DNA from 3 places in the Ensifer sp. EB106-03-01-XG145 genome. Region 3 is predicted to be linked to each of the others. Evidence: riboswitches for the same ligand, from Rfam matches in the RefSeq annotation. Region 3 holds a riboswitch; each other region holds the start of a gene.

Region 1 (10,440 bases), on a different contig from region 3:
GGCCGATCAGCACCGAGGCGATCATCGGGATGGAGGTTGCAACGACTCCCCAGATGAACAGCGAAATGCCAACCTCCTGGAGGCCTGCGACGAAGCCCGGTCCGGCGCCGATACCGACCACGGCGATGAAGATGTTGAGGCCGAGCGTGTTCAACAGCCACAGCGCCGGCGACGGGATGCGGCCGAAGGCGGGGTAGGTGGTGCGCAGCCAGCCGAGCACGAGACCGGCAAGCAGGGCGCCGCCGGAGGTGGAAAGCCCGATCGGAATACCGCCGATCGTTATCGTCAGCGCCCCGATCATCGCGCCGATGAAGAGACCCCAGCCGAGGAAGGCGATGTCGGTGGTTTCGACCGGGCGATCGGCAAAGCCGAGAGCCTTGATCGCCGCTTCGACGTGCCTCCTTGCGCCGCCGATGGTGACGATGTCGCCACGCTCGACGGTCGTGCCGGGAAGGACCGGGATCTCGACCAGCGAGCGCACGATCTTGCGGGCATAAACGCCGCGCGCCCAATCCATCGTGCTGACTTCGGCGAGTGTCTTTCCGGCCAGCGCCTTGCTGGTCACGTAGACGTCGACGATCTCGGCCTCCGCGTTCAAAAGCTCCTTGTCCTCGACCTCCGTCAGCTTGCTGTCCAGGTTTTCGACGAGCAGGGCGCGCCGGCCGGAGAAGGCGACGACGTCGCCCGGCTGCAGCACGGTGTTGCCGTCTGCTTCGATGATCTGATCCCCACGGCGCAGGCGCTCGACGAAGACGCGAATGCCGGGAAGCAGGTTCTTGACCGGCGTTCCGGTTAGCCCGCTTGCTTCGTCGATCCGATAGGCCCGAAGGCCGAAGTCGTGATAGGCGCGGGTGATGCCGGGTTCGCTGCTCTCGGTGCCGCCGCCGAGCTTGGCCTCATACTCCTTGCAGGCCGCCGGAAGATCGATGCCTAGAAGTTTTGGGCCAAGCTGGGCGAGGATGATGGCAGAGCCGATCGTGCCCCAGATGTAGGTGACCGCATAGGCAATCGGAATCTGGTCGGCAAAGGTCTTGGCCTGCTCCGGCGTCAGCCCGAGCGAATTGATCTGGTCGGTCGCAACGCCGATCGCCGCCGAGATCGTCTGCGAGCCGGCATACATGCCGGCGCCGTAGCCAAGCGGAAGCCCAGCGATCAGCGCGCAGAGATAGGGAACGATGAGGCACAGCACCAGGACAGACAGCGCAAACGCGATCTGTTTCGGCCCATCGGTGCTCAAGCCGCGCACGAATTGCGGGCCGACACCGTAGCCGACGGCGAACAGGAAGATCAGGAACAAGGTGGACTTCAGATCACCGGAAACCTGGATGCCCAGCTGCCCGATGAGAACACCCGCCAGAAGCGTAGCGGTGACGTTTCCGAGATTGAACCCCGCGACCTTGATGGGCCCGATCAGGAAACCGATGCCGAGGGCGAGGAAGACGGCGACCGGCGGATAGGTCCGAAGCGTCTCGACGAAGAAGTCAATTGGATTCACTGCCATCCCCTGTAGAAAGTTGCGTTGCCATCACTTCATTTCGGGACTTGCGCGGCTAAGTTGATTTTATCGGTGGCTTGTCGATGCCCAATCCTAGCTTTGGCAATTGTCGCTTCGGCTGCTGATTTTCTCAACGGCCTTGGGGTTACGTGAGCGTAACGTACGTTAAATTTCTGGCTTTTGCGCCCAGTGGGGGCTGATGAGCGCTGCGCGGCATCGGTCCGAAAGCGTCGGGTCGGGCGGTCGTGCGAAGGCAAGTTCGGGAGGGCGGCGGCGCGCCGGTCCCGATGAAGGCACACGGTCCCACTACGGCGGATTTCGCCGGCTATTCAACTCTGGCGTTGTATTTTTATGTTATCGCATAACGGATGGACATGACGAAACGCCGCATGTCGATGGACCCGGAGCACATGCCCCGCAGTTGCTTCATCCGCGCGCCGCGAAGCTTGAAGTGACGGGGGCGCTCATCCGTTCGTTTCACGAGCAAGGCCGGCAATTGCGGCCAGTCTTGCGCTCCGCTTCAGATGGCGACGCCTTCGAGTGCTATGATCCGTGTCCTGGCACAGCGCTCACGGATCGTCTTCAGGCGCTGATACTCCGGTGATTGGTACCAGGAGAGCAAGGCTTGCATGTCCGGGAACTCGAGGATGACGAGCCGGTGCGGTTCCCAGTCGCCTTCAAGCACCCGGGTTGCGCCACCGCGGCCGAGATAACGCCCGCCATAGCGGGCCTCCGTCGCCGGCACCTCTCTTTTGTATTCCTCGAAGGTCGCTGCATCGGTGATATCGACATCGGCGATCAAATAGGCAGCCATGGCAGAGCTCCTTTCCCGACAAGCCAAGGAGCAAGGATACGCCGGTCGTCGCCGTCAGGCGAGGCTCTCGCCCGCAGCGGCCGGCAGGCTGCCTTAGGATCATTTCCTTGTTGATTGTTGTTATGTTATTTTATAACAGTCAGTGCATGACGAAACGCCGCATGTTGATAGATCCCGGCCGCCCGACCCCATCGGTTGTATCCGCTGCCGATTCATGCGAGGAAGAGCGCGATGGTGCTGCGTCCGCGACAATGCGGAAGCGGCTGAAAAGGGAACACGGAACGGACGACCCTGACGGGACCGAAACCGTGGCTGCCCCCGCAACTGTGAGCGGACAGCGCATTCACACCATGTCACTGGCCAAAGGCCGGGAAGACGTGGATGCGCCGCGACCCGCGAGCCAGGAGACCTGCCATCGAACCGATCAACCACAACGGACGGGGTGTTCCGATGGAAAAGAACTGGCTTTCGCGCGACGGTCATCCGTCATCCTGCCGCTTCGCCATCTCTTGCCGTCAGTCCGGCGGAGAGAGAAAATGGCTGAGCCGACTTCCCGACAGCATAAGATAACGGTCTGCACCGATTGCCGTTTTACCGGCGGCCCCTGCATGCCGGGCGCCGAGCTGATAAAGCGTCTTAACCGCAGCATTGCCGCCCTCGGCGCGCCGCTCGATCGTGATTTCTCGATTGCCGGCACGGTCTGCATGGCGGCATGCACGCGCCCCTGCACCATCGCCTTCCAGGCGACGGGCAAGGCGACCTATCTCTTTGGCGACATTTCGCCGGAAGAGGACATCGACGATCTCGTCCGTTTTGCCGCCACCTATGTGGAGCGCGGCGACGGCATGACGCGGGCTGCCGAACGGCCGCGCGGGCTGAAGGGCAAGACGCTCGCCCGCATCCCGGCGGCCATGCTCGTCTCCGAAGACGTTGCGGGCCATTTCCAATGAGCGCGACACGCATGCGCTCAAGCGCGTTTGGTGCGTCGGGGATGGACGCGTGGCGCTGCCGGGGTGGGATCAGACCATGACCTGCACCGCAACAGGAGCCGCCCTTCGCGTTAAGGGGCTTTGCTGGGGGCCGCGCCCGGGGCTGACCCTGGTCGACGACATGGACTTCGCGATCGAGGCGGGCAGCCGGCTTGCGATCCTCGGGCCGAACGGGGCCGGCAAGACCTCGCTCTTACGCTGCCTTTACCGGGCGGTGCAGCCGAATGCGGGCCGCATCGAGGTCGACGGCGTCGACCTGTGGTCGATTTCGGCGCGCGAAGCGGCGAAAACGATCGCCGTCGTGCTTCAGGAAATGCCCGGCGATTTTCCCTTCAGCGTGCGCGACGTGGTGATGATGGGCCGCATCCCGCAGCGGGAGGGGCTCAACGGCTGGACGGACACCGACCGCGAGCGGGTGCAGCATGCACTCTCCCATCTCGATCTCGCCCATCTGGCCGGCCGCCAGTTCTCGACGCTCTCGGGCGGCGAGAAACAGCGGGTGCTGATTGCCCGGGCGCTTGCCCAGGAGCCGCGCATCATCATCCTCGATGAGCCGACCAACCATCTCGACATCCGCCACCAGCTCGAAATCCTCGAGCTGTTGCAGACGTTGAAGCTGACGATCGTATCGACGCTGCACGACATCAATCTCGCCGCCGAATTCGCGACTGACGTGGCGATCGTGACGGCGGGGCGGCTCATCGCCTTTGGCACACCCGACGCGGTGCTGAGCCCGCGGGCGCTGTCCTCCGCCTTCGGTGTCACCGCCACCGCCCACAGCACCGCCGTTGCCGGCACCGCCCGTTTCTCCTTTTCACTTCCTCGACAGGGATCCATTTCATGAAGATCAACATTGCCTCCTCTGCCTTCCTGTTTCTCATCGCCACTGCTGTGCCGGCGCTCGCCTATCCGGTTACCGTCAAGAGCTGCAACCGCGAGGTGACCTTCGATGCTGCGCCGAAGCGGGCGATCGCCAACGACGTCAATCTGATCGAGATGATGCTGGCGCTGAAGCTGCAGGACCACATGGTCGGCTACACCGGCGTTTCCGGCTGGAAGACGCTGGATGAAAAGCTGCGCGAAGGTGTGAAGGAACTGCCGGAGCTTGCGGAAAAATATCCGACCAAGGAAGTGCTCCTCAACGCCGACGCCGATTTCTTCTTCGCCGGCTGGAACTACGGCATGAAGGTCGGCGGCGAGGTGACGCCCGAGACCTTGGCGCCGTTCAAGATCGGCGTCTATGAGCTGACCGAGTCCTGCATCCACGTCATGGCCAAAGAGAAGCCGACTATGGACGATACGTTCGTCGATCTTCTCAATCTCGGTCGCATCTTCGGCGTCGAGGATCGCGCCGAGGCGCTGGTCGACGGCTACCGCCGGCAACTGGCCGAAATCACCGAGGCAAATGCCGGCCGCGAAAAGCCGACCCGCGTCTTCGTCTATGATTCCGGCGAGGAAAAGCCTTTCACATCAGGCCGCTTCGGCATCCCGACGGCGATGATCGAGGCGGCCGGTGGCGCCAACATCATGGACGACGTCGACAAGAGCTGGGTGGAGGTCTCCTGGGAGCCGGTGATCGATCGCAATCCGGAGGTCGTGGTGATCGTCAACTACGGCGAGGTGAAAGCCGAGGACAAGATCGCCTTCATGAAGAACAATCCGGCCTTCGCCACTATCGATGCGGTGAAAAACGACCGCTTCGTGGTGCTCGATTATGTCGAGGCGACGCCGGGGCCGCGCAACATCGACGCCATCGCCCGGCTCGCCAAGGTCTTTCACGGCGAGGGCCTGTAACCGATGCTGGCTGAGGATACGTCGCCTGGTCCCGCTGCCGTTTCGCGGGTTGTTCCCGTTCGGGTGATCCGCGGCGGGGTCGGGGTGTTTGCGGCGTTGCTGCTGCTTCTCCTGACCGTGACCGCGGGCGTGTCGCTCGGCTCGGCGCCGATCCCGGTCACCACCGTCTGGTCGATCGTCGCAAGCAAGCTCGCGCCCGGCAGCGTCGAGGCCTTCTGGTCGGCGGGGCGCGAAAGCATCGTCTGGGACGTGCGCCTGCCGCGGGTCATGCTGGCGGGGCTTGTCGGCGCCGGATTGGCGCTGACAGGCGCCGTGCTGCAATCGGTCACGCGCAATCCGCTTGCCGATCCGCATCTGCTCGGCGTCTCCTCGGGCGGCGCGCTCGGGGCGATCGTCGCACTGCTCCACACCGGAATGATCCTCGGTCTTCTCACGGTGCCGCTCTTTGCCTTTGGCGGCGCGCTGCTGGCAACCGTGCTGGTCGCTTTCGTTTCCCGCGCTCTAGGCACCAGTGCCGATCGCCTGGTGCTTGCCGGCGTCGCCGTCGCCTTCGTGCTGACGTCGATCGGCAATCTCATGATCTTCCTGGGGGATCCGCGGGCGACGCACACGGTGATCTTCTGGATGCTCGGCGGCCTTGGCCTGGCGCAATGGCCGCATCTCATCTATCCGGCGCTCGTGCTGTCAGTCTCGCTCGGCTGGCTGGTCGTCCGATCGCGGGAAATCAACGCGCTTGCCATGGGCGACGAGACGGCGATGACGCTCGGCATTCCCGTGCGCCGCTTCCGTCTGACGCTCTTCGTCGTCACCGCGCTCCTGACCGGGGTCATGGTGGCCTTTTCCGGAGCGATCGGCTTCGTCGGGCTGATGGTGCCGCATTTCGTGCGGCTTTTCGCCGGCAGCGACAATGTCCGGGTCATCCCGCTCTCGGCCTTCTTTGGCGCCTTGACGCTGATCCTGGCCGACCTCGTGGCCCGCGTCATCATGGCGCCGGAGGACATGCCGATCGGCGTCGTTACCGGCATTGTCGGCGGCATCGCCTTTGTTGCCATCCTGACGCGGCGCGCGTAAGGCGAGCATCGAATTGTGCATGCATGGAAATGGGCCGGTCCGCGCCTATGTCTTAGCGCATGTCTCCTTGAATCGAACTCGATTTAAGGACAAAGACATGCAGAAAATCAAAGTGCTACAGCGACCTTTGCGCGTCTGATAAGACGCGCGGCGCTGTAGCGCATGCATGGCTGCCCGATCAGGCCTCGAAAGGGGCAGGACCGGCAGAAGAGTGGCACGAGGGAGCAAATGACGAACGAAGTTGAAATCTGCACGCCGGATGACGTTTTGAATTTCTGGTTCGGCGAGCTCACCTATGACGACTGGTTCACGATGAGCGGCGAACTGGATAAGGCCTGCATTCGTCGTTTCCAGGCATCACATCTGGCGCTTGCCCGCGGGGTCAGCGAGATCTGGCGGGCAACGCCAGAGAACCGGCTGGCGGCGATCATCCTGCTCGACCAGATGCCGCGCAATATGTATCGCGGCACCCCGCTTGCCTTCGCGACCGATTGCCTGGCACTGCACGAGGCGAAGCTTGCCGTCGGCATCGGTGCCGACATGGCGATCAAGCCGGAAGCGCGCGCCTTCGTCTATCTGCCGTTCGAGCATTCGGAAAACCTGACCGACCAGACCATGTCGGTGAAGCTTTTCACCGAACTCGGCGATGCCGACTATCTCGACTATGCCATCCGCCACCGCGAGGTGATCGAACAATTCGGCCGCTTCCCGCACCGAAATGCCCTCCTGGCCCGCGTCTCGACAGACGCCGAGCTTGCCTATCTGGCACAGCCCGGCGCCGGTTTCTGACGAAAAATCCGGCGGTGGAGCGCAATTGGCGGCGTCTTTTGCATCTTTCCGCCGTCTTTCGTATTCACACCGCATTGTGACGACCACTGACGCGATTCCGCACCATGGTCTCAACCTGCAAGGATCATGAAATTGCGTTCTGTCGGAAGATTGCCTGCCATTCTCGTCTGCCTGCTGGCGCTTGCCGCCGCCGGCCCGGTCATGGCGCAAGGCACGACGCAACCGGCACAAGGTACGACCCAGAGCGCAGCGCAGCCAGAGCAGAAGGCGACGCCGGCTCAGCCGGCCCAGACCGCAACGCAACCAGCTGGGAAAGCGGCGGCACCCGCGCAGGATGGTGCGCAGCCCGCTGACAAGGGCGCGGCACCCGGCGGCGCGACACCCGGCGCAGCCACCCAGCCGGCCGCGACGGCCACCCAACCGGCGCAGACGGCAACACCGCCGGCCGGCGAGGCGGTGCCGGCGGATGCCACGCCGCCGGCCCAGAGCCAGGCGGCCGATCAGCTTTCCAAGGCCGCCGAGGATCTCAAGCGGCTGACGGACCTCGTCGACAAGGCCAAGGACGACGACATCGTGCTTGCCGACCTCAAGGTTCAGGTCGACGCGCTCGCCAAGCAAATCATCGGCGTGTCGGTCTCGACCCGGCCGCGCCTCGACGAAATCAAGGGGCGGCTCACCGAACTCGGCGATCCGCCGGCCGAGGGACAGCCGCCCGAAGCCGACATCGTGACCGCAGAGCGCAAACGGCTGATGGCCGAGCGCGGCGCCATCAACGCGCTCACCGGCGAGGCCGAGGGTCTTTCGATCCAGGCGACGAAGCTTTCCAACACCATTACCGCGACAAGGCGGGCGCTGTTTTCCAACACGCTGCTGAAGAACACCGAAGTCTCGACCGGCATGTTCGACGACGCTCTGACGGCGACGGCGGACGAAACCCGCGTGCTCTCGCGCAGTGTCGGGAGCTGGCTGAGTTTTGCCTGGAACTACAAGCGCGTGCCGCTTTTGACGGCGCTGTTCCTGTCGCTGCTGGCGGCGCTCGTGTTCCTTGCCGGCAGCCGCAGGCTCTTTCGCCCGCTGATCCAGCATGACATTACCGATGAGGAGCCGAGCTACTTCCGCCGCCTGTCGGTCGCCTTCTGGTCCACGCTGATCCCGACGATCGCCTCGGCCGCCTTCGCGATTTCAAGCTTCCTGTTCCTGCGTGGCTTCAACGTGCTGCGCTCCGACATCGCACCGATCATTGCCATTACGCTCGGCGTCGCGGTGGTTGTGTTCTTCGTGACAAGGCTCGCCCAGGCGGTGTTGTCGCCGCGCGATGCGCGCTGGCGGCTCGTCAGGGTTTCCGATCGCGGCGCCAGGATGCTGATGATCGCGATCTTCGCCATGGCGCTGGTCAACGGTCTTGATTACCTGTTCGGCGGCGTCAGCGAGGCGCTCGGCTCGCCGGTGGTCCTCACCGTCGTCAAGAGCTACATCGCCTCCATCGTCATCGGCCTCATCATCATGGCGTCGGCCTGGATCAAGCCGACGCTCAGAAAGGACGAGTCCTTCGATGCTCATGGCCGCGCCTGGCCGCGGCTGGTGTCGTTTGCGCTGCTTGCGACCGGGGCCTTGCTGATCATTGCGGCCGTCTCCGGCTATGTCGGTCTCGCCCGCTTCATCGCCACGCAGATCATCATCACCGGCGCGATCCTGGTGACGATGTATATCGGCATTCTCACCGGCCGGGCCGTGGCCAAGCAGGGTGCGTTTGCCGAGACGGCGGCCGGGCGCTATCTCGAGCGCCGCTACAATCTGGAACAGGTGGCGCTCGACCAGATCGGTCTTGCCGCGGGCCTCAGCATCTATGCCCTGGTCGTGATGGTCTTCATCCCGCTGATCCTCTTGCAGTGGGGCTTCCAGGTCGCCGACATCGAGTCCTGGGCCTACCGGATGGTGACCGAGATCAGGATCGGCTCGATCACCATCTCGCTGGTCGGCATCCTCGCGGGCGTCCTGTTCTTCGCGCTCGGTTTTGCGGTCACCCGCTTCGTGCAGCGCTGGATCGACGGCAACATCATGGCGAGAAGCCGGGTCGATGCCGGCGTGCGCAACTCGATCCGCACCGGCATCGGCTATACCGGCGTCGGCCTTGCGTGCCTCATCGGCCTCTCGGCAGCGGGCATCGATCTCTCGAACCTCGCGCTCGTCGCCGGTGCTCTCTCGCTCGGCGTCGGTTTCGGTCTGCAGAACATCGTTTCGAATTTCGTCTCGGGCCTGATCCTGCTCGTCGAGCGGCCGTTCAAGGTGGGCGACTGGATCGTCAGTGGCACGACGGAAGGCTTCGTCAAGCGCATCTCGGTACGCGCGACCGAGATCGAAACCTTCCAGCATCAGTCGATCATGATGCCGAACTCGCTGCTGATCAACGCCTCGGTCGGCAACTGGACGCACCGCAACAAGCTCGGCCGCTCCGAAATCGCCGTCACCGTCACCTATGCCAGCGATCCGCGCCGGATCATGGAACTGCTGTCCGAGATCGCCGCCGCCCATCCGATGGTCTTGAAGAACCCTTCGCCGACCGTCGGTTTTACCGCCTTTGGCGACGAGCGCATGACCTTCGAGCTCCGGATTTACGTCGCCGACGTCTTGACCGGCGGCGGCGTGCGCAACGACCTGCGCGTGTCGATCTACGAGCGTTTCCGCGACGAGCGGATCGGCGAGCCGTTCCCGGTCAAGATTGAGGACGTGCCGGTCGAGGACCAGACCGGCATCGAAAGCCACCACCCGGAAGAGGTGGGCGAACCGAAGGGCGCCACCTCCGCCGAGGCAAGAGCGTCGGCCAAGGCGACGGCTTCAGGCAAACCGGCTGCTTCCGCAGCGCCGCTCAACGAGGAACGCGAGGCAGAAGAAACGGGCAGTCGCCGAACCGCCAGCCGCCGCGCAAACCCGAACCGCTGATAAACGGAGCGTTCAGCCGCTATTCAGCCGGCGTGCCATAAAAAGCATGCAATTCTTCTGGTGACCGATTACGTTGTCATCGGCTGAAGAGGTGGCCGGCGCAGCGTCGCGAAACCGACGGGGCGGCCGGCTCGGCGAGAGGGCGGCGCTTCGGGCGCCGATGGGCAATGAAGAAATCTGTGATTGCTTTGCTTTCCGGCGTACTGGTGGCCTACGTGCCTATGGCAGGCGCGGCCAGTGCCGCGACGGTCACGAACAAGGACAGCGAGACCGCCGTCCTGGTCGTCGTCGAGGGCGAAAGCCGCATGGAAGTGGCGATCGCCGCAGGCGCCACGGAGATGATCTGCCCGAGCGGCTGTTTCGTGACGGCGCCGAGCGGCGACCGCATCGGCCTGCAGGGCGACGAGAATGTCGAGATCGTCAACGGCAATGTCGTGGTGAAGTAACCGGAAACCAGCCACTGAAGGGCGCGGACTCTTCCGCGCCCCTAGAGCGCCGTGCGTTCAGACGAACGCGCAAAGGACGCTCTATAGCGCCGCAGTTTCAGA
Region 2 (10,440 bases), on a different contig from region 3:
ACGCTGTCGCTGGCAGCCGTGCTGCTCTACGGTGCGGCCATTGCCTGGACGATCGGCTATGACACGATCTACGCCTACCAGGACAGAGAGGACGACGAGCTGATCGGCGTGCGTTCGACGGCAAGGCGGTTCGGCGAAAATCCGCGACCGTGGCTGATCGGCCTTTATGGCATCGCGACGCTGCTGTTGCTGCTGTCCTTCGTGGCTGCCGGTGCCGGCACCATTGCCTATATCGGACTTCTGATTGCCGCGGCGATGCTGACCTATCAGATCCTGGTGTTGAACATCCACGATCCGGCACAGTGCCTGGCGCTGTTCAAGTTCAATGGGGTCGTGGGCCTGATCATCTTTGTCGGCCTGGTGCTGGCGTTTCTTATTCGCCTGATATGAAAAATCCTCCGTCGCGGCGGAGGATCCTCTTCATGCATTCGGTCCGTCCCGCTTCTGCATGTTTCCTTAAATCCTAGTCGGTTTAAGGATAAAAACATGCAGCCCTGAAATTGCTACAGCGACCTTTGCGCGTCTGAAAAGACGCGCGGCGCTGTAGTGGCGGGCCGCAAAAGCTTCAGGCCCAGCTGATCTCGCGGGCGGCCTTGCGCTCCTTCGCCTCGTGACGCGCACGGAAGCTGGACAGGATGACAGCAACGGCGGCGGCGATATGCTTGCGCATCGGGTTTCTCCTTCTTTCGTGATCTTGGCTATGAACCCGATATGGCACGAAGAAGGCGGCGGAGCTGTTTCCGTGGGAACATCTCGAGCAATCCCAGAAAACCTGTGAAATGGCTTGCCGTCCGCAACGGCATCCCAAAATCGGCAGCCCCAAAATCGGCAGCGCGGAGATCAAACGACAACAGCCGGCCGCAGGGAACGGCCGGCTGTTGCGCTGGAGGTACTGCTGCGGAATTAGCTGCGGGCGATGATCTCGCGCCCGTCGATCTTCATGTGAACGCCAAGCGTGCCGGTGGAACGGCGCACGAGGAAACGCGGCCGGCGCTCGGCGAAGAAGGAGTGGCGGCGCCGCGGCTTGACCGGCGCGGTGCGCACGTCGCCGAGATGCTCTTCGAGGGGCCTTGCGACGCCATCCGCTTCGACCATCAGCATGGGAATGCGATAGGCCTCCGCCCAGGCGCGCCAGTCGGCCGCGATGTCGGACAGGTCGTGTGCGACGAGCAGCGGAACGCAGAGGTCCGGGTCGTCGTGATGAAGTTCCAGCGTCACTGTAACGTCTCCGTCGCCGTGATCGATCGCGCGAGCCGCGACCCCTTTGAATGCCCGCGCCGGCAGTGCGATCGAAAGCGGCAGGCCGCTCGATGGTAGCACCTTGCGCAGAACTGCGCCACGCTCGTCCAGGCTGATCGTGACATTACCCGTGTGACCGCGCAAGGCGTAGCTTGCCTGCTGTGGAAAGCGCTTCGGATCAAGACGGAGCGTGTTTTCGACCCATGCGGGTTGAGAGAGTGTGTTGCGCATTTCAATCGCCCTTGTTTTTCCTTGAGAGCCGTTTCCGGTCTTCTCGTCGGGACTTTTTCGTCCTCTATGGGCTGAGAATAGGCGCCCCCCTTTCCGAACGGCTTAAGAATCGCGGTTAAGAAAACTTTGCGTTTTTCGATGGTTAGCAAAAGCCGACCGCTCAGGGTTTCTGTTTCGTCAACGGGTCGGACGGTCTTGTTCCGATCGGACGCAACAAGCGGCCTGTCGGCGGCCGGCCAAAAGCCACACACAAGCCAGTGCTGCAATCATGACGCGTCAGAATTCTGTTTCGGGGTTGGTTCGGCCGCCCCATGGGTAACCGACGGGGCCAGGCATGGTATCGACCTATCTCGACTATAGTCGCATCACGCGTGATTTGCGCAGCAGCCTCAATCGTGTTGCCCAGCAGCCGCAGATCGCGCGCGAGGCCCAATATTACCGGGAAAACATCGACCGCGTGAAAACCGTCGACGCGTTCCTCGACGACTACCGGCTCTACTCCTACGCGATGAAGGCGCATGGCCTGGAGGACATGACCTATGCCAAGGCCTTCATGCGCAAGGTTCTGGAAAGTGACCTGAAGGACGATAACAGTTTTGCCAACCGTCTCACGGATGAACGCTACCGCAATTTTGCGCAGGCCTTCAACTTCAGTTCGGCAACCGCGGTGGCTCAAACCAGCGCACAGCAGGATGCGCTGATCGGCCTCTACAACGACCGCATCAACGATCTCGATACAGTCATGCGGCAAGAGATGGCCTATTTTGGCGCGGCCATGGATCTGGTCACCGATGTCGACCAGTTCCTGGGCAACGAAAAGCTGCGCTCCTTTGCCTTCACCGTGTTCGGACTGAACCCGAAGACCTTTTCGTACACGGAAGTTCGCAATGCGTTGACCAGCGATCCCGCGACCTTGACCGCCAACCAGACGGCAGCCAAGACGCGGTTGACCGAAGCGAGCAAGCAGCTGACGGATCTCGGCGCGCGCGACACCGCTCTCGCCCAGATCGTCAGCCTGACAGCCCAACTGGCCGCGGCGCCCGATGCCGACAAGCCTGCCATCCAGACGAAGATCGATGAGCAGAACGCAATCGTCACCGACCTCGATGCACGGCTGCCGCCGCGCGACCAGGCGCCGGCGCTGAAGACGCAGCTCTCCCTGGAGGTGAACACGCTTGCCAGGCAGATCAGCAGTCTCGATATCTATATCCAGCTCGCCTCGACATTCAATTTCAATGCCGACGGCAGCGTGCCTGCCGGTGAGAAGGCGATCAGCGACGAAAAGAAGGCGCTGCTCAACGAGGCCTATGTCTTCCTGCGGCCCGGCGTCACACCGTCGGGCGCTGCACGATTGACCGGCGCCGGGGCGCTGCTCAACAAGGAATACTACGAACAGAAGATCGGCAGCATTACCAAGGTCTCGGACCTGATCGCCGATAACCGCCTGCTCAACTACATCATCACCGCCTTCGGCTTGCCGTCCGCGACGACGATGCCCTCTACGGTCGAAAACATCCTCACCAGCGACATCAACGACCCGGAGAGCTACGTCAACAAATATGGCGGCGAATACAACGCCGCCTACAAGAAGATGCTTGCCGCCTTCAACCTCCAGACTGACGGTACGCTGCCAGCCGGCAAGACCGCGCAGGATGCGGACCAGATGAAGACGACGTCCGACGGCTACATGGTGCGCTACAACGACAAGAGTGATGCCGAGGACGAAGCGCTGGTCAAACGCTTCAAACTCCTGATCGGCACGATGAAATCGGTCGACGAGTTGCTCGCCAACAATGACATGAAGAAATTCATGCTGCGCGCCTTCGGCCTCGATAATGAGGATCTGAGCAGCCGAACGCTGAAGCGGATTCTGACCAGCGACCTCAACGATCCCAGAAGCTATGCCAACACGCTGCGCGATGAGCGCTACGTCAAGCTGGTAAAGGCATTCAACTTCAATCCGGACGGCACGCTCGGCGCACCAAAGTTGGCGCAGAGCGAAGCCGACATCATGAATACGGCCAAGGCCTATGTGATCGCCAAGTCCCGGTTCGGCACGGATGAAGAGAAGAAGGTCGCCAAGGTCAAGGCGCAGGAGGAAGCCAAGTACTACACGGCCGAGATCGAGAAGATCGAGACGCTCGACGCCTTCCTGGCGAACCGGCGGCTGGTCGATTTCGTGCTCGTCGGGTCCGGCATCGATCCGGGAACGGTCAAGACCGAATACCTCAAGGACATGTTCACGTCCAACCTGGACGATCCCAAGAGCTTCATCAATACCGATCCGAACGGGCTGAAGTACCGCGGGATCGTCGCCTCCTTCAACTTCGACACAGACGGCAAGATCGTCCGGGGCGAGGCCGGCCAGATCCAGACCCGGCGCGGATTGATCACCACGGTCGACCTCTATCTCAATCAGTCGCTCGAGGAGTCCGAAGGCGCCGACAACGGCGGCGTTCGCCTGGCGCTCTATTTCAAGCGCAAGGCCCCGGAGATCAACACGGCTTACGACATCCTGGCCGAGACCGCCCTGTTCCAGGTTATCAAGACGGCCTACAGCATGCCGGAGGGGCTGCAGAACGCCAAGATCGAGGCGCAGGCCGCCTATATCGAGCGCGTCGTCAACATCAAGGATCTGCAGGATCCCGGGAAGCTCGAGAAGCTCCTGCAGCGGTTCACGGCACTTTATGACGTCGAAAACAACACGGACGTATCACCGGGGCTGGCGATCCTCAGCGGTAGCGGCGGAGGCGGCGTCAGCGCCGAGACGCTCCTGTCTCTCTCGCAGTTGCGCGCAGGCGGTCGCTGAGTCAGGTTGCGTAAAGTGCAGCGAGCCCTTTGCGGCAGGTGCTTAAGCCTGCCGCAGAAGACTGCCCGCTTCACCGGTCGGCGCGCAGCACCTTGTCAGGGTTCATGATGCCCGCCGGATCGAAGGCGTGCTTGATCCGTTGCATCAGCTCGATCTCGATCGGTGCGCGGATTTCTGCGAGCTCGTCGCGCTTCAGCTGGCCTATGCCGTGTTCGGCCGAGATCGAGCCGTTATATCTCAGAACGATACCGTGCACGATCGCGTTGATCTCGCGCCAGCGATCGAGGAAGGCCTGCTTGTCGGCGCCGACCGGCTGCGAAATGTTGTAGTGGATGTTGCCGTCGCCCATGTGGCCGAAAGAGCAGATGCGCGCGCCTGGGATCGCCTTCATGACGGCGGCGTCCGCCTCCTTCATAAAGGCAGGAATGCTGGAAACGGGCACTGAGACGTCGTGCTTGATCGAGCCGCCCTCGGGTTTCTGCGCCGGCGACATGCTTTCGCGCATATGCCACAGCGCCTTGCCTTGCGTCTCGTTGGCGGCGATCACGGCGTTTTCGACGAGACCGGCGGCAAAGCCCTGTTCCAGGAGGTCGTTGACCATGCGCTCGGCGCTTTCGGCCGAATCCGAGGTCGAGATGTCGATCAGCGCGTACCAAGGATGGACGGTGTCCATCGGGTCGCGAACGCCGGGAATATGTTTCGTCGTGAATTCGACGCCGAGGCGCGGCATCAGCTCGAAGCCGGTCAGCGCCGGCCCGCAAAGGCTGGCGGCCTTTTCGAAGAGAGCGAGCGCATGCTCCACACTGCCGACACCGGCGAAGGCTACCTGATGTCCAAGCGGTTTCGGGAATAGCTTGAGCACCGCGCCGGTGATGACGCCGAGCGTGCCCTCGGCGCCGATGAAGAGGTCGCGCAGGTCGTAGCCGGTATTGTCCTTCTTCAGCCGGCGCAGCCCGTCCCAAATTTCGCCGGTTGGCAACACGACCTCGAGGCCGAGGCAGAGCTGGCGCATGTTGCCATAGGCGAGCACCGCCGTGCCGCCGGCATTGGTGGAGAGATTGCCGCCGATACGCGCGGAGCCTTCCGATCCGAGCGACAGCGGGAACAGGCGATTGTGATCGTCCGCTGCCTTCTGGATGTCGGCGAGAATGCATCCGGCGTCCGCGACGATCACGTTGCCGACCGGATCCACGTCGCGAATCCGGTTCAGCCGTTCGAGCGAAAGCACGATGTCCGCTTTGCCTTCCCGCGGGATCTGTCCGGCCACGTGGCCGGTGTTGCCGCCCTGCGGTACGATCGCGGTGCGGGTCGCGCTGGCGAGTTTCATGATGCGAGAGACTTCGTCGACCGAACCGGGGCGAAGCACCATCGGCGTCGTGCCGCGAAAGAGCCCGCGGGATTCGACGAGATAGCGCGCCTTGTCCGCTTCGGCGGTGAGCGCATTGGCGCTGCCGACGATCTCGACGAAGGAGGCGATGAGTTCAGGAGAGGGAAGGGTCGTCATGAGTCTGCCTTCGCACTGCGCTTGAGCGCGCTATCGGATCGGTCGATCTGAAGACACGATCCTCGGTTCCTATCGGCTGCGATCATAACCGCAATCGCGGCCGTCCGGTGAGGGCGGGGTGCGGAGGAGAAGCCGCACGCGATCTCACCCTCGCGGCGCCGCCGCACGCTGCAGCCGGTCGATGATCGCTTCTCCCAATCCTTCCGAAGGGATCGGCCCGAAGGCGATCGTCGCAGCGCCGCTGGCGTCGGCCCGCTTCATGTAGTCGAAGAGATTGGCTGCCGCTTCGTGAAGATTTCCGGTCGGGCTGAGATCGAGAACGATGGCCGCCTGTTCCTCGCCGGCGATCCGGCCGCCGCCGTAGCGGATCAAGGCCTCGCCCGCACGCACATCGGCAACATCGAGCCTGACGGCCGCGCCGGGCGCGTAGTGGGAGGCCAGCATGCCCGGCGCCTCGATCGTTGCTCCCGCCGTTTCCGGTCGGATCACCGGACGATCGAGCAGGCGCTCGATTTCTGCGGCATCGAGGCCGCCGGGGCGGAGCAGCCGGATCTCGTCGCCATCGACCTTGATGATCGTGGACTCCAAGCCGATTTCGGCCGGGCCTGCGTCGAGGATCAGTTTCAGCTTTTCGCCGAGATCCGCATCGACATGGACCGCACTGGTCGGGCTGATCTTGCCCGAGGTGTTGGCGCTGGGCGCTGCGAGCGGCCGCCCGAAGCGGGCGATCACCCGGCGCGAAAAGCCGTCGGGCATGCGGATGCCAAGCGTGTCGAGGCCGGCCGAGGCCAGCGCATGCACGCTGCTATCGGGCCGCTGCGGCAAGATCAGCGTCAGGGGTCCGGGCCAGAAGGTTTCCGCCAGGCGTCGGGAAATCGGGTCGAAGCGCACATGGGCCTCGGCCATCGCCATGTCGGAGACATGCGAGATCAGCGGATTGAAGCGCGGCCGGCCCTTCATCTCGTAGATGCGGCTGATCGCATCGGGATTGGTGGCGTCGGCGGCAAGGCCATAGACGGTTTCGGTGGGAATCGCGACCGGTTCGCCTTCGGCAAGAACGGCGCAGGCGCGTTCGATCGCGCGGTCCGGTTCCCTGCCTGTGTCGATGATCTCTGCCATGCCGTTTCCTTTCCGACGCTTCCTTAACGGACGTGCCGGGAAAACAGAACGATTTTTTTGGGGGCGTTCGGTTGCTGCCTCAGAGACTGCGGATAATGCGGCGCAGCGCGGAGTCCCGGGCACCCAGCATCAGCACGTTCTTGAGAGCAACCTTGGGGTCGTCCGTGCGGAAGAGGAGCCCGTTGTCGCGGACGTTGCGGTTGATGACCATCTGTCCGTCTTCGGCGTTCGGCTCGATCGCGACCGCGAAATACATGCGGGAATAGCCGCTCTGGATACGGTCGAAGAAATGCGTCTCATCACCAAGGTCGCTGAAGAAATTGGCGAAGTAGAACGACCAGTTGATGTCCTTGGAAGGCGTGACCGCCGTCCGCGCCGCCGTCACATGGCAATAGCCGAGATGCGGCTTGCCGACGAGCGTGCGGTGAAAAATCAGCTTGGGAAACTGGATCGAGGCATGAAAGCCGTTGATCCGCTTGTGCGTCGTGTCACCGGCGGTCGCGAGCTTCTTGCCGGTCCTGTCCGCGACTTCTTCGTAGCTCAGATACCGTCGCTCGCTCGGCAGCCATTGCCGGCGGTTGATCCTGCCGGTGCGCAGAAACTCGGTGTGCACGGCCGTCTTCGGCATGACCGCCGGCGGCTTCTCGGCCGCAGCGTCGTAATATCTGAACTTTGCCATGATCGTCAGTGCGCCGTCTGCCTGCCGGACATCTTCGTCCGCCGGCAAGCCTAGTGGCTTATGGTTAATGAAGGATTTCCTTTCGTTCGCGGAAGATGCCCCTGCACATTCATGGGAATGTCGCAAACGGGCGAAGCCTTCCTGTGTCTGCGTCATGTCAGTCACAAAAGCCGGCATCTGCCCAATTTTTGATCTATCTATATGTTTATAAAGTGAAAAATTCTCGCATCCGTTTCCAAAAGGCGGTTTCGATCGTGTCGTCATTCTGGAATTGAATGTCGCTATCCGGCGCCTGCCGAGGCGCCTTCCGCGCTTACATATCCTTACTCAAGGTGTCGTCTTCCAAAGGGGAAGGCGGAGAATTGGGAAGCCGGTCAAATCCCGGCGCTGCCCCCGCAACGGTGGTGGAGCGAAAGCCTCGGCAAAAGGCCACTGGACGGTTTTCCGTCCGGGAAGGCGCCGGGCTGGTCCTTCGAAGGACGGCTCCTGAGCCCGGAAACCAGCCTTGACAGACATAACCGTAACGGGTTGCGGCGGGCAGCCGGATCGGAGCCTAAAACGCATGGGCGTGCGCCCATGCGGGTTCCTGTCCTGCCTCTCCGAAACATGGCGCATGAGGACAGGACATGGATACCAAGACCGATATGCTTCGCAAGCTGAAGGGCCGGCGTGACGGCTACAGCCTCGATCGGGCCTTCTACATCGACCCCGACTATTACCGGCAGGACCTGGAAAACATCTGGTATCGGGATTGGCTGTTCATCGGCCACGATTGCGAAATCCCGCGGGCCGGCAACTATTTCACCGTCCAGGTCGGCGACTATCCGGTCGTCATCACCCGCGATCGCCAGGGCACGATCCGCGCGCTCCACAACTCCTGCCGCCACCGCGGCTCCCGCGTCTGCACGCAGCACAAGGGCTCTTCGGCAAAGCTCGTCTGTCCCTATCATCAATGGACCTACGAGCTCGACGGCTCGCTGCTCTTCGCACGCCAGATGGGCGAAGACTTCGACAAGGCAGCCCACAGCCTGAAGCAGATCCATTGCGAAACGGTCGGCGGCTACATCTTCATCAACCTGTCGGAGACGCCGGCGGATTTCGCCGCCTTCCGCGAGCTGGCATTCCCCTACCTCGCGCCGCACCGGCTGGGAGAGACCAAGGTCGCCTTCGAAAGCACCATCATCGAAAAGGGCAACTGGAAGCTCGTCTGGGAGAACAACCGCGAGTGCTACCACTGCGCCGCCAATCACCCCGAACTCTGCCGGACCTATCCGGAAGCGCCGACCGCGACCGGGGTGCAGGGCGCCAAGGACGATCCGGTGATTGCCGCCCATTGGGCGAAGTGCGAGGCCGAGGGCCTGCCGAGCGAGTTCCGGATGTCGCCGACCGGCCAGTTCCGCGCCGCGCGCATGCCGCTGGTCGATAATGCCGAAAGCTACACCATGTCGGGTGCGCCCGCCGTAAAAAGGGCGCTGTCGGCCGATGTCAGGCAGAAGCAGATCGGCACGCTCCTGATGTTCCATTACCCCACGACCTGGAACCACGTGCTTTCGGATCACGCCATCACCTTCCGCGTGTTGCCGCTGGGGCCGGAACTCACGCAGGTGACAACGAAGTGGCTGGTCCACAAGGACGCGGTCGAAGGTGTCGACTACACGCTCGAGGATCTGACTCATGTCTGGACCGAGACCAACGACCAGGATCGCCAGATCGTCGAGGAAAATGCCTTCGGCATCCGCTCGCCGGCCTATGAGCCCGGTCCGTATTCGCCGGAGCACGAGGGTGGCGTGATGCAGTTCGTCGAATGGTACTGCAAGTTCATGGAGCAGCGCCTGCAGGGCGATGCGGCTCCGCTCTCAAAGGTCGCCTGACATGCAGATGGCGTCCTCCTTCCATCATTTCGACGAACTGCATGTCTGGATCGACCGGCAGCAGATGCTCGAATGCACATCGGCGGTTGTCGAAACCGCCGATGTCATGACCTTCACCTTCCGTGCGGAGAAGCCCGCCTGGTTTCGTTATCTGCCCGGCCAGTTCGTCACCCTCGAATTGCCGGTCGCCGACGAACCGGTCATGCGCACCTACACCCTGTCGTCGACGCCATCGCGACCGCTGTCAATTGCCGTCACGGTGAAGGCGCAGGCCGACAGCGTCGGCACCCGCTGGATGTTCGATCACCTGAAGCCGGGCATGAAGCTCCGGGCTTTTGGACCGCTCGGAGATTTCAGCTTCGTCCGTCATCCCGGCGAAAAGTACCTGTTTATCTCCGCCGGATCCGGCATCACCCCGATGATGTCGATGACGCGCTGGATGGCCGACTGCGTGCCGGAGACCGATGTCACCTTCATCTCCTGTGCTCGCCGGCCGGACGACCTTCTGTTTCGCTCGGAGCTCGAGGTTCTGGCGACACAGATGTCCGGGCTGAACCTCGGCTTCATCGTCGAGGGGCACGAGGCGCGTCACGGCTGGCATGGCCTGCGCGGCCGCATCGACGGTGCCAAGCTACCGTTGCTCGCTCCCGACTTCCAGGAGCGCACGGTGTTCTGCTGCGGTCCGGAACCGTTCATGCGCGGTGTGCGCGAGATGCTGAAGGCAGCCGGCTTCGACATGGCCCGCTATCACGAGGAGAGCTTCCAGCCGGCGGCAGCACCTGCCGCGGAAGAGATCGCCGTGCGCGCCGGTGCCGGCGATGATGGTGAGGTTCAGGCGGCCAAGGTCGCCTTCACCATGAGCGGCAAGGAGGTCGAGGCGAAACCCGGCCAAACGATCCTGCAGACGGCGCGTGCCAATGGTGTGAGGATCGGCGCTGCCTGCGAGGGCGGTATCTGCGGCACCTGCCGGGTGATGAAGGTCGCGGGC
Region 3 (10,440 bases):
GAGACCTCAGAAGGGTGCACCGGCAAGGATTGACCGCCTTGCCGGTGCTTTTTGTCACGTGCGGGCGAAACCGAGGATGAAGAGCGCCAGCGAACCGATCGAGGCGAAGGTGCGCACGTGGTTCCACCAGACCCAATCGGTGAGATAGCGCCAAAGCCACAGATCGGTCGCGGCCTGCCCGGGTGCAGCGGCCCCAAGCGCGTCGTTCATCGGCACGTTGAAGACGATCGTCACCAGAAGCACGCCGACGACATAGACCAGGCCGCCCGCGGCCAGCAGCCATCGGCCCTCGCCGCCCGAAATGAACGCGACGACAATCAGCGCCAGGCCAAGCAGCGCCGTGCCCATGAAGGCGCTGAGGAAGATCGGGTTCTGGATGACGACGTTGATGGCGTTCATCGCGGCGATCCCCTGCTCCGGCGGCAGCCGCGACAAGGCTTGCATGATGCAGACCGAGAAGATGAAGAACAGCCCGGCCATCAGGCCGGAACCGATCGCGGCGGCAAACGCCAGAGCGGGGATCATCGGGATCATGCGGCAATACTCCAAACACCAGTTGCTGCGGTTTCCCGGGCGTAGGTTGCAAAGTCGCGCGGCCGCCGCCCAAGCACGCGCTCGACGTCGGACGTCACACTCGAATTGCGCCCGTCGAGCACCGAGGTGAAGAGATAGCGGATGAGTTCGACATAGTCATCAGGCACGCCGTCAGCCTGCAATTGCGCGGCGAAGTCGGCAACCGGAATGGCCTGATAGGAGATCGGACGTTTGGCCGCGGCAGCGATCTCGGCCACGGCTTCGGCAAAGGTCATCAGCCTTGGACCGGTCAGAGAATAGACCTTGCCGACATGATCATCGTCGAGAAGCGCTTCAACCGCGACGTCGGCAATGTCGTCGCAGCTGACGAAAGGCTCGGTGACTGTATCCACGGGCAGGAAGACCGAACCGCTTGAGACCCCCTCGGCGAGGAAGCCTTCGTTGAAGTTCTCAAAGAACCAGCTCCCCCGAATGATCGTCCAGTCGGCGCCGGAGGCCTGCAGCGCGCGCTCGGCCGCTTCGGCCTCGTCCTCGCCGCGCCCCGACAAGAGCACCAGCCGCTTGATGCCCGCGCCGACGGCAAGGTTTGAGAACTTGCGGATGGTCTCGACAGAGCCCGGCACCGCCAGATCGGGCTGGTAGCAGACATAGATACGATCCACGTTCTCAAGCGCCGGCGCCCAGGTCGCCTCATCCGTCCAATCGAAGGACGGCGATGCCGAACGGGCACCGATGCGCACCGCAACACCCCGCTCTTGAAGGCGCTCGGCCACCCGCCGCCCCGTCTTGCCGGTACCGCCCAAAACCAGTGTGACTTTCTGAGACATCGCTTCCTCCTAAGGTTCATCAACAAACATGAGCATCTCTCACATTTGCAAATGTGATAAATCCTCGTATTTTAAGAGTCAAGCCAAAATGTGAGCATCACTCATGATTACAGAAACAAGCCCATCCGCGGTCCCCGCCGAAGACGAGACTGCGCTGCGCCGAACGCCCAGCCAGAAACGCAGCCGCGAGCGCGTCGAACAAATCCTTGCCTGCGCGACGGCGCTCATTCAGGAAAAGGGCAGCGACGCCATGCGGATGAGCGAAGTCGCTGAAAAGGCTGGAATTTCGATCGGCTCGCTCTACCAGTACTTCCCTGACAAGGCGGCGATCGTGCGCACGCTGGCCGAGCGCTACAATGCCGTGTGCAACGAGTGCATCGCTGCCGAACTTGCCAAGGTCACATCACTCGCGGAACTACGCGACGCCTTCTGTGTGCTGTTCGACATCTACTACGACATGTTCCTGGCCGAGCCCGTCATGCGCGACATCTGGTCGGCGATGCAGGCCGACAAGGCGCTGCGTGAGATCGATCTTCTGCAAAGCCGCGCCGGCGGAAAACTGCTTGCCGATGTCTGGGCCCGGCTCGTGCCCGATACGCCGCGCGAAACCATCGACAGTGCCGCTTTCCTGATCATGCATCTCGGCGATTGCACCATGCGGCTTGCGGTCTCGGTCGATCGCGCCGAGGGCGACCGCATCGTCGAGGCCTATAAACGCATGATCATCCGCGATTTTGTCGCGGATGGACCGGGCGGCGGCGCAAGTCCAATTGACATATTAGGGGTGCGATCCTAATCATCAGAGATCGATTGGTTCCCGGGACACGAACGTGTTTCGGGAGTAAACGGGAACGTGACGGATGGACCCATACTGGGCATTCACATCACGGCCGACCCCGCGACTGTAGAGCGACGTCGATCTGCCATTCCGGAGCGATCCGGAAGAAGCCACTGGAAGAGACCACGAGAGGGTGGTCGATCTGGGAAGGCGAGGCAGATCAAGGGCAATCCGCCCAGCGCCGTGAGCCAGGAAACCTGCCACTCGATACGGGCATAGGGCCCACACCGGGAATTTCCCGATGCCATCACGGAGGTTGTCATGGCTACGTCTACTGTTTCGAGCATTCCGCTCTCCCTCAGCGATCGTCTGACCGCTGGCGTCATCGCGCTCTTCATCGGCGCATTCCTCGTCTTCGGCGCCGGCCTTGCCAACTCGGCAGTGCTGCACGACACCGCGCACGACACCCGCCACTCCTACGGCTTCCCCTGCCACTAAGACGATGTTCCGGAACGTAACTCACGTTCCGCATCGAAGTGTCTGCGGACATGAACGCATCCGGCCTGTGCCGGATGTCGGTGTTTGTGCATGCCGGTTCGTCCGGCGCGCAACGGCCGTCCGCATGACAGAACGGGAAGGCTTGCAAACCACGCCGCAGCGCGTGGCTTTTGCCGTTATCGAGGGAATTCAAGATGATTGTCAGAACGCTTCTGGCCGCGATCGTGGCTGGACTGATTGCCGGTGTCTTCATGACCGGCGCCCAGGAATTTCGGGTAACCCCGCTGATCCTGCATGCGGAGGAATTCGAAGGCGAGGCTCCGGCCGCAACCGAACAGCCCGCTGCACAGCCTGGAACGACGCAACCCGCCGCCGAGGGCCATGACCAGCATTCGTCGCTGAAGGCGGTCTCACCGCTTTCCGCCATGCTCGATGCCCTGTCGCCGATCACGCCAGCCTATGCGCATGAGGGCGAACACGAGGAAGGCGGCATCATGTTCGGTATGAGCCGGTTCTCCGGCACACTCATTGCCAACCTCGTCACCGGCTCCGGCTTCGGCCTGCTCCTGGCCGGCGTCAGCCTGGTGATCGGTTACCCGATCACGCTCCGGAACGGCGCGCTCTGGGGCGCCTGCGGCTGGCTCGCCGTGCACATGCTGCCGGCAATCGGCCTGCCGCCGGAACTGCCGGGTTTCCCGGCCGCCGAACTCGGCGACCGCCAGACCTGGTGGCTGGCAACCGTCGCCCTCTCCGCAGTCGGTCTCTATCTCGTCGTCCTGCGCGAGGAGATCGTCTCCAAGGTCGCAGGCCTGGTGCTGATCGCAGCACCCCATGTCTACGGCGCGCCGCAGCCGGTCGATATTACGAGCAACGTTCCGGCCGTACTCGGCGCCGAGTTTGCGGTTGCCGCACTCGCCACCACGCTCGCCTTCTGGATCGTGCTTGGCGTCGTCTCCGGCTTCATCAACGAGCGTTTCGCGAGAGCAAACTGATCCGGCCGATCACGCCCCCCCATGGGCACCTGAACAAACGACGGCGGGGTTCAGGCCCCGCCGTTTTGCATGAGATGCGCGGCCAGCCGCGCGCGGCGATCGTCCGGCTCCAGCAGGACGCAGGTATCGCAGAAGCTGCCACCCTCCGTTTGGAAGTAGAGGCAACAGCCGCAACGGATCCGATATTGGCGCGACAGTTGCGCGCCGCTTGCCGGATCGACCGCGGAGATCTCCTCGTAGCAGAGCTCTTCCGAGAACAACCGCGAGCCCCGCCGCTTGACGATCGCAAGCGCCTCGGCCATGCCGCGCGCCTCGTCACCGATCGCGCGACCGATCTCCAGGAACGCTCCGGCAAGGGAATCCGCTGCCAGCCGCCACTGCGCCCCGGAAGAAAGCCCGGTGCGCTTTTTCAGGACCGCGATGACCGGCGCCAGATGGGCCGTGAAGCCGCGCTCGAAAGCGCTGATGCCTTCGGCATGCTGCGGCCCTTCCGCCACACCGAGGCGGAAATGATAACGCTTGCCGGCAACTTCCCGATCTTGGTGAAGGCGGGTCCACTCTTCGAAGCGAAGCCCGGCGATCTGCGCCTGAAGACCCGCGCCAAGATAGAGCGCGCCGAGAACCACACTCAGCTGGCGGCTGTAGAAGGCGATCAGATGTGCCGCCCGAATCCGGTCCGTCATGCCGATTGCGAAAAAGTCCTGATAGGCAAGGCTCTGCTCGATCCCGGTCCCACCAGCGGCCCAGAAGGCGGCCGGTGCGCTGAAGGCACTGTCCGCCGGCCCGAGCGAGACACCGGCGTCGGGGAACTGCGCGTGCAACCGCTCGACCACTGCCAGCGCCTGCGGCGGATATCCCTCGACCGTCCGCGCCATCCGCTGGTGATTTCTCGAATTCATGCCGTCTCCGTCGCCAGCCAGCCGCCCTCATATCCCGCGCGCTCAAGACCGCGCCGGATCGCCGGCAGGCTGCGTGTCAGCTCCCAGACGAAGCCGCTCCGCCAATTCTCGATCATCATCACGACGAGCCCCTGGTCAAGGCCGACGACACGCTCGTCGATCCAACCCGCAGGCCCCTCGCCAGCAAGGCTCGGATTGAACCCGCCCGGAAAGCGCCCTTCCTTCAGAAGCCCGGGATAGCCGGCCGCGACATGGCCGAGGGCCGATAGGGACGCATCCGGATCGAAAGGCAGACAGGCCGCTGCAGCCCAGGGCACGAGCGTGCCGTCATCCGGACCGAAGGGTGCGCCGCGGTTGACGTAGCCCAAAAGCCGCTGCCAGCGTCCGTCCTTGAGGCGCAGCCGGCCGCGTGGCGCATGGCAGGCACTGATCCCCCAGAGGCGTTCGCCATAGCCGGCGAAGCCACCGGGATTTCGCCACGCATGGTCGCGCTGCAGCGCGATGGCGCGCCGGCTGTTCTCGAAGTAATCCGTCCCCCTCTCGCGCATCGGCCGATCGCCGAGACCGCGAAGGTCAAGCCACGCCTGCGGGAACAGGTGGATGAACAGCGGCGCCGCATGGAGGTGAGGCCCGCCATCAACCGCGATCCAGTCGTAGCCCTCCGTAAAGGCGGTGTAGTGCTCCGGTTCGATCGCATGATCGGGCGCCCCGAGCGCCAGCACATAGAGCAGCAGCGCCTCGCTGTACCCGCGCCAGCGATGCTTCAGGAACCGGCCGGGCGGGCGCCAGCCCATCGTCAGTGTGTCACTCCGGTTCAACGCCCAGCGCCAGTCGACCCGCGCATAGAGCCTTTCAGCCAGCGTGCGGATCTCGCCTTCGTGTGTGTCCTCGCCGGAGAAATAGGCGGAAGCGGTCAGGCATCCGGCGATCAGCAGCGCCGTATCGACGGTCGAGAGCTCGCTGCGCCAGGTGCGCTCGCCGGTCCGCATATCGAGAAAGTGATAGTAGAAGCCGCGATAGCCGCTCGCCCGCTGGTCGCGCGACTGCGGGCTCTCGGCCAGGAAGCGCAGCGTGGTCAACACCCGCCCGATCGCCTCGCGGCGCGAAATCCACCCGCGCTCGACGCCGATGGGATAACAGGAAAGGCCGAAACCGGTCGCCGCAATACTCGACGGCGCGCCCGGCAGCGACGTGTCCGCGATCAATCCGGTGGCCGGATCGGCGTGATCGAGGAAGTATCCGAACGCCGCCTTCTGCAGGCCATCGGTTTGAAATAGCTCGGCATTTTCCGTCTGTTTCAGCATTCCGCCCTTCCGGACCCTGGCCCCAGTCACAAGTACTTCTGGGCTAACGCCGGCAAATCACTCTTTGTTGAAGGCCAGCTACACCCAAATAGTCGCCGAAATCCAATCCTGTGTTACATTCTTCTAATCTGACCGCGCGCAATGACTGGTTGAAGCGATGTTGAGCGTGTTGGCGTTGATCCTCTCATTGAGTGGTGGCCCGAGCCCATCGACCGCCGCGTCGACGGATGTCGATGTCGAACTGATCCTGGCCGTCGACATGTCCGGCTCGATGGATCTGGACGAGGCGCGCATCCAGCGCGCCGGTTACGTGGAGGCGCTCCGGCACCGCGATTTCCTCGATGCGGTCGCAAGCGGGCAACTGGGCAAGATCGCCATCGGCTATTTCGAATGGGCCGGAACGGTTAACGAATCCTCCGTCGTCGCCTGGCAAGTGATCTCCACCGCCGCCGACGCCGATGCCTTTGCCAAGCTGATCGAGGCGCGACCGGTCGGCACCCGCCGCGGCACGTCGATCTCGAACGCGATCACCTACGGTACGGTGCTGATCGATTCGAACGCCTTCAACGGCATACGCCGGGTCATCGACGTTTCCGGCGACGGCCCGAACAATATCGGCCCGCCGGTCATTCCCGCCCGCGAGACGGCAGTCGCCCGCGGCATCACCATCAACGGGCTTGCGATCCTCATCCGCCCCTCGGTCTCGACCGGCCCGCTCGACCAGTATTACGCCGAATGCGTCATCGGCGGTCCCGGGTCCTTCGTGCTGCCGGTGCACGAGCCGGAGGATTTTTCGATCGCAATTCGCCAGAAGCTGGTGCTCGAGGTCAGCGGCCTGCCGCCGCCGCCCACCGTCCGCCTGGCCGATGCCCTTCCGGCATCCGACTGCCTGATCGGCGAGAAGCTCAGGCCCGGCTTCCTCGACCGCGTCTATCCCGAACTCGACAAATAGCCCCTCGCCGCCCCTACAGCGCCGCGCGTCTTATCAGACGCGCAATGGTCGCTGTAGCACTTTGAAGCGCTGCATGTTTCGTCCTTAAATCGGGTACGATTTAAGGAAACATGCAGTTGTCGGCGCGCAACCCATGCGCGTCAGATTGTCGTTTCCCTTCGCTTCGCCCGGCGATAAGATGAGCCGTTATTTCGCGGATCGATTCATGTCCTTGACCACCACGCCTCCACTGGCCGACATGGCCACAGACACCGCCGCCGACACTGGCAGTCAGCATATCCGCGACACGTTGCGCGATGCGATCGTCGAGCGGCGGCTCGCCCCCGGCACCAAGCTTTCCGAAAGCGATGTCGGCGAACTCTTCAATGTCAGCCGCACGCTGGTGCGCGCCGCCCTGCAGGCGCTCTCCTATGAAGGGCTCGTCAGCGTCGAGAAGAACCGCGGCGCCTTTGTCGCCCATCCCTCGATCGACGAAGCCCGCCAGATCTTCGCGACCCGCCGGCTGATCGAACCGGGCGTCGTTCGGGCAGCGGCGCCCCATATCGGCAAGGCCGAGCTCGCCGAGCTCCGGCGCATGCTGGCGGCCGAACGGCAGCTCACCGAACAGCGCGGCCACTCGGCCCGCCGCGCCGAGATCAAGGCATCAGGCGATTTTCACCTGGCGCTCGCCGATCTCAGCCGCAACGCCATTCTTCGCCGCTTCATGGACGAACTCATTGCCCGCTCCTCGCTGGTGATCGCGCTTTACGGCCAGTCGACCGTTTCGAGCTGCGGCCACAACGAACATGACGAGATCGTCAACGCGCTGGAACGCGGCGACGTCGATACGGCCGCCAGACTGATGGTCCACCATATCGACCACATCGAAGCCGATCTCGACCTGCGCGTCCACAAATCGACCGACCTCAAGGCAGCACTCGAGCTTTAGGGCCCGCCTCAAGCCCTCCGGGAATCACGAAAAGTTCACGGGCCGAAAAAAGTCGCTGATCCGGCGGAACCATTCCCGCGCCACAGCGTTGGCCTCGCGCTCGAAAAAGACTGAGAACGAGGAAAGCAAATGAGCGAGAAGTTCTTCGCCACTCCCATCCCCCTCCGGTTATCTGCAAAACGGCAGACCGTCGTCAGAACGGTCTTCGAAGCCGTCGAGTTGCTGCGGCAATGGCCGGGACGTCGCGGACGGGAATACCGCGCGGCTCTCAGGCGCTGCCTGGACGCGCTGGATGGATTGACGAGTACGGACCGGGCCAGCCGCTGCTTTGCTGCCGCTGCCCGCGAATCGGGCCTGCTTCTGGCCTGACGTGGAAGTCCCCAAGGTCCGTAGATCGGGTCTCTCACGATGCGCCGAAGGACGATCGGCGCATCGCCCCCCAAGAACGCTGCCAGACCCCACGAGCGCGCTATTGCACTTTGTGACGAATAATACAGACGATCAGTCGGCGAGTTCGGCCGCTTCCTTCGTCTGACGGTCGGCAAGCACCTTCAGCGCTTCCTTGTCGAGACGCCAGTCCGGCGAGCCATAGCCAAGCGGCCATTTGTAAGGCTCCTTGTCGTTGAAGAACACGACGGTGGTCAGGAGCGGAAAGGCCCGGCGATAGGTCTGCTGGTCGAGGATTTCCTTGTACCAGGTGCGCCTGTAGTCGGCCGAGCCCGCGACGCCGAGTTCGGCGATCATCACCGGTTTGCCGAAGCCCGCGACGCGCTGGTATTTTTCGTTCAGCGCCTCGCCGAAGCGACGCTCACGCCCCCAATAGTCGACATCCATCTTCTGCAGGCCCCAGACGGGGATCCCGACGACATCGACGACATCGTCACCCGGATAATAGCCAGCGAGATTGCGATGGCCCTTCGGCGACCAGACGAACCGCGCTTCCGGCGCCAGCTCCCGGCATTTGCCGACGAAATATCGAAACGCCTTCTTGTAGCCTTCCTTGTCGCGGCGCGCCCAGGGATAGCGGCCATCGGGGTCCTCCATCTCGTGCCCCCACCGCACATAGACCGGGCCATCGAAAGCGGCCGCACGGGAGCAGACGTCGCCAATCTCGCGATCGAAGCGGCCTTTGCCGATATCGGCAAACAGCCTTTCGCCGCCGGCGCGCCAGTCGGCGGCATGGGTATAGGGCTCGACCGAGAGCATCAGCGCCCGCCCCTGCCGCGCCGCGATCGCGATCTTGCGCTTCAACAGCGCCCGGTCCGGCTTCTGCCAGTAGACGAAGACATGTTCGAGCTCGAGCGCATCGCTGTCGGCAACGGCGTCATGCGGATCGTAGACACCGATGTCGACCGCCCTCTCCGTCGCGCCTTTTGCCTGCGGCGCGATCGCCGCAGTCGTCAGCGCCCGGTCGATGCCATCGGCCGGATCATCCGCGCGCGCCGCCGGTGTTCCTGTGACGGCAAAAAGCGCCAGCGTTCCCGCGGCAAGGGCCGATCTCAAAAGTCTGGCAGACAACGAACATTCTCCGGCGGATCGTCTCTCGACGCCGCGAATGAAACCGGACACATCACGCGTGCGGCGGTCAGAAGGTCACCGCCAAAGAGGGGATCGCCCCGATCCCCAAACGATCCGAGGCGGCCTCGCCGCACCGGAGTTACGCAAACTCGAACAGAGACAGTCCGGTTAGAGCGAAGCTCTCAGGAAGCAGTGCGACGTGCGGCCGAAGCCGCTCGGCGAACAGATATAGGGCGCGCGGCCCAGATAGCTGGTTGCACTCTTTTTCACCGGCTGCGGCGCGACCACATCCTCATCAGCCTCGGCGACCCGCAACTGCTTCTCTTCCTTGCGGATCTTGACCGAAGGGCTTGCATAGGCGCTGGAATGGCTCGACGAAAACAGCGGCGTTTCACCGATGACCGTCGACGAGCAGCCGGCGGAAAGGAGCAGAAGGCCAAGAATGGAAGCGGTCGGTACGAGATACTTGAAACCCGAAATGGTGGTTCGGCTTTCGCCGGCACATGCGGTCTTATCTCGCATAAGCATCCTTTCGAATTGGCGGCTATGGCCGCCCGGTGCCTCCTTTGGGGGATATGGCGGCATTGTTCAACCCCCCTTTCCATTATAAATTGCTTAAATTAACAAATTCTTTCTTAGGATTTTCTTCCAGCGGTTGCGCCCGAAGGCACTACCCAAGCGCCAACGCGGCCGCAGATCGTCCGCACTCTGGGCTCGGGAAACGGTATGGGGATCGGCGAGACAAAGCAGGAAAACCAGATGCTTGCCCGACAGAAGGCGCGAAGGCGAACGCGCCCACCGCCGGCCACCCTACCCACTCCGCCGGCCACCACGCCCGGTGGTAGATGCGGCAACGGTAACGCCGGATGGTTCGCAAGGAAAAATTTCGTACGGCAGCGGGAAACCGGCGGCAATGGCACCGCAAACGCCGCGCTTACCGGTCCGTGGCACGCCATGGGAACGGAAGCAGCGCGCCCATTCCTCATTTTTAGCCACCGCGCATTTACAGTTCGTTGACCTCTGGCAGCCACTTTGGTGCCAGGCGCAACATGTTTGAGCGTATGCGCCCACTCCAAAACTGCCCGCGTCCTGCGGGCATTTTTTTTGGCATTTCAGCCGTTGCCCCGCGCGAGGAGAATAGTTCGACTCTTGCCGAGGCGTGAAGTGGTTAAAAGAAGAAGGGCTGTACCGTTCACGGCCTCAGAAAAAC

What was found. A riboswitch is a leader RNA that binds a small molecule or an ion and turns the genes downstream of it on or off. The one in region 3 is predicted to bind cobalamin.
Region 1: another riboswitch for cobalamin. It lies ahead of AC3WWH_RS28265 (DUF1636 family protein); the one in region 3 lies ahead of AC3WWH_RS16120 (CbtB domain-containing protein).
Region 2: another riboswitch for cobalamin. It lies ahead of AC3WWH_RS04180 (aromatic ring-hydroxylating oxygenase subunit alpha); the one in region 3 lies ahead of AC3WWH_RS16120 (CbtB domain-containing protein).

Annotation. Positions count from the first base shown of each region.
Region 1 is NZ_JBYTEC010000018.1:50,741-61,180, forward strand. Features, by position in the region: gene aspT (aspartate-alanine antiporter) at 1-1,495, opposite strand, end outside; gene AC3WWH_RS28260 (DUF1330 domain-containing protein) at 2,016-2,309, opposite strand; cobalamin riboswitch at 2,525-2,740, shown strand; gene AC3WWH_RS28265 (DUF1636 family protein) at 2,846-3,259, shown strand; gene AC3WWH_RS28270 (ABC transporter ATP-binding protein) at 3,336-4,142, shown strand; gene AC3WWH_RS28275 (ABC transporter substrate-binding protein) at 4,139-5,092, shown strand; gene AC3WWH_RS28280 (FecCD family ABC transporter permease) at 5,096-6,163, shown strand; gene AC3WWH_RS28285 (DUF924 family protein) at 6,392-6,952, shown strand; gene AC3WWH_RS28290 (mechanosensitive ion channel family protein) at 7,079-9,892, shown strand; gene AC3WWH_RS28295 (hypothetical protein) at 10,060-10,338, shown strand.
Region 2 is NZ_JBYTEC010000001.1:858,617-869,056, forward strand. Features, by position in the region: gene ubiA (4-hydroxybenzoate octaprenyltransferase) at 1-390, shown strand, start outside; gene AC3WWH_RS04155 (DUF6101 family protein) at 904-1,470, opposite strand; gene AC3WWH_RS04160 (DUF1217 domain-containing protein) at 1,805-4,279, shown strand; gene AC3WWH_RS04165 (FAD-binding oxidoreductase) at 4,350-5,783, opposite strand; gene AC3WWH_RS04170 (L-threonylcarbamoyladenylate synthase) at 5,928-6,902, opposite strand; gene AC3WWH_RS04175 (DUF6656 family protein) at 6,982-7,581, opposite strand; cobalamin riboswitch at 7,895-8,103, shown strand; gene AC3WWH_RS04180 (aromatic ring-hydroxylating oxygenase subunit alpha) at 8,208-9,452, shown strand; gene AC3WWH_RS04185 (FAD-binding oxidoreductase) at 9,454-10,440, shown strand, end outside.
Region 3 is NZ_JBYTEC010000006.1:336-10,775, forward strand. Features, by position in the region: gene AC3WWH_RS16105 (anthrone oxygenase family protein) at 55-534, opposite strand; gene AC3WWH_RS16110 (NAD(P)H-binding protein) at 531-1,361, opposite strand; gene AC3WWH_RS16115 (TetR/AcrR family transcriptional regulator) at 1,465-2,157, shown strand; cobalamin riboswitch at 2,156-2,418, shown strand; gene AC3WWH_RS16120 (CbtB domain-containing protein) at 2,461-2,637, shown strand; gene AC3WWH_RS16125 (CbtA family protein) at 2,832-3,629, shown strand; gene AC3WWH_RS16130 ((2Fe-2S)-binding protein) at 3,680-4,528, opposite strand; gene AC3WWH_RS16135 (glucoamylase family protein) at 4,525-5,832, opposite strand; gene AC3WWH_RS16140 (DUF1194 domain-containing protein) at 5,990-6,784, shown strand; gene AC3WWH_RS16145 (GntR family transcriptional regulator) at 6,990-7,712, shown strand; gene AC3WWH_RS16150 (DUF982 domain-containing protein) at 7,842-8,081, shown strand; gene AC3WWH_RS16155 (glycoside hydrolase family 26 protein) at 8,214-9,230, opposite strand; gene AC3WWH_RS16160 (hypothetical protein) at 9,399-9,752, opposite strand.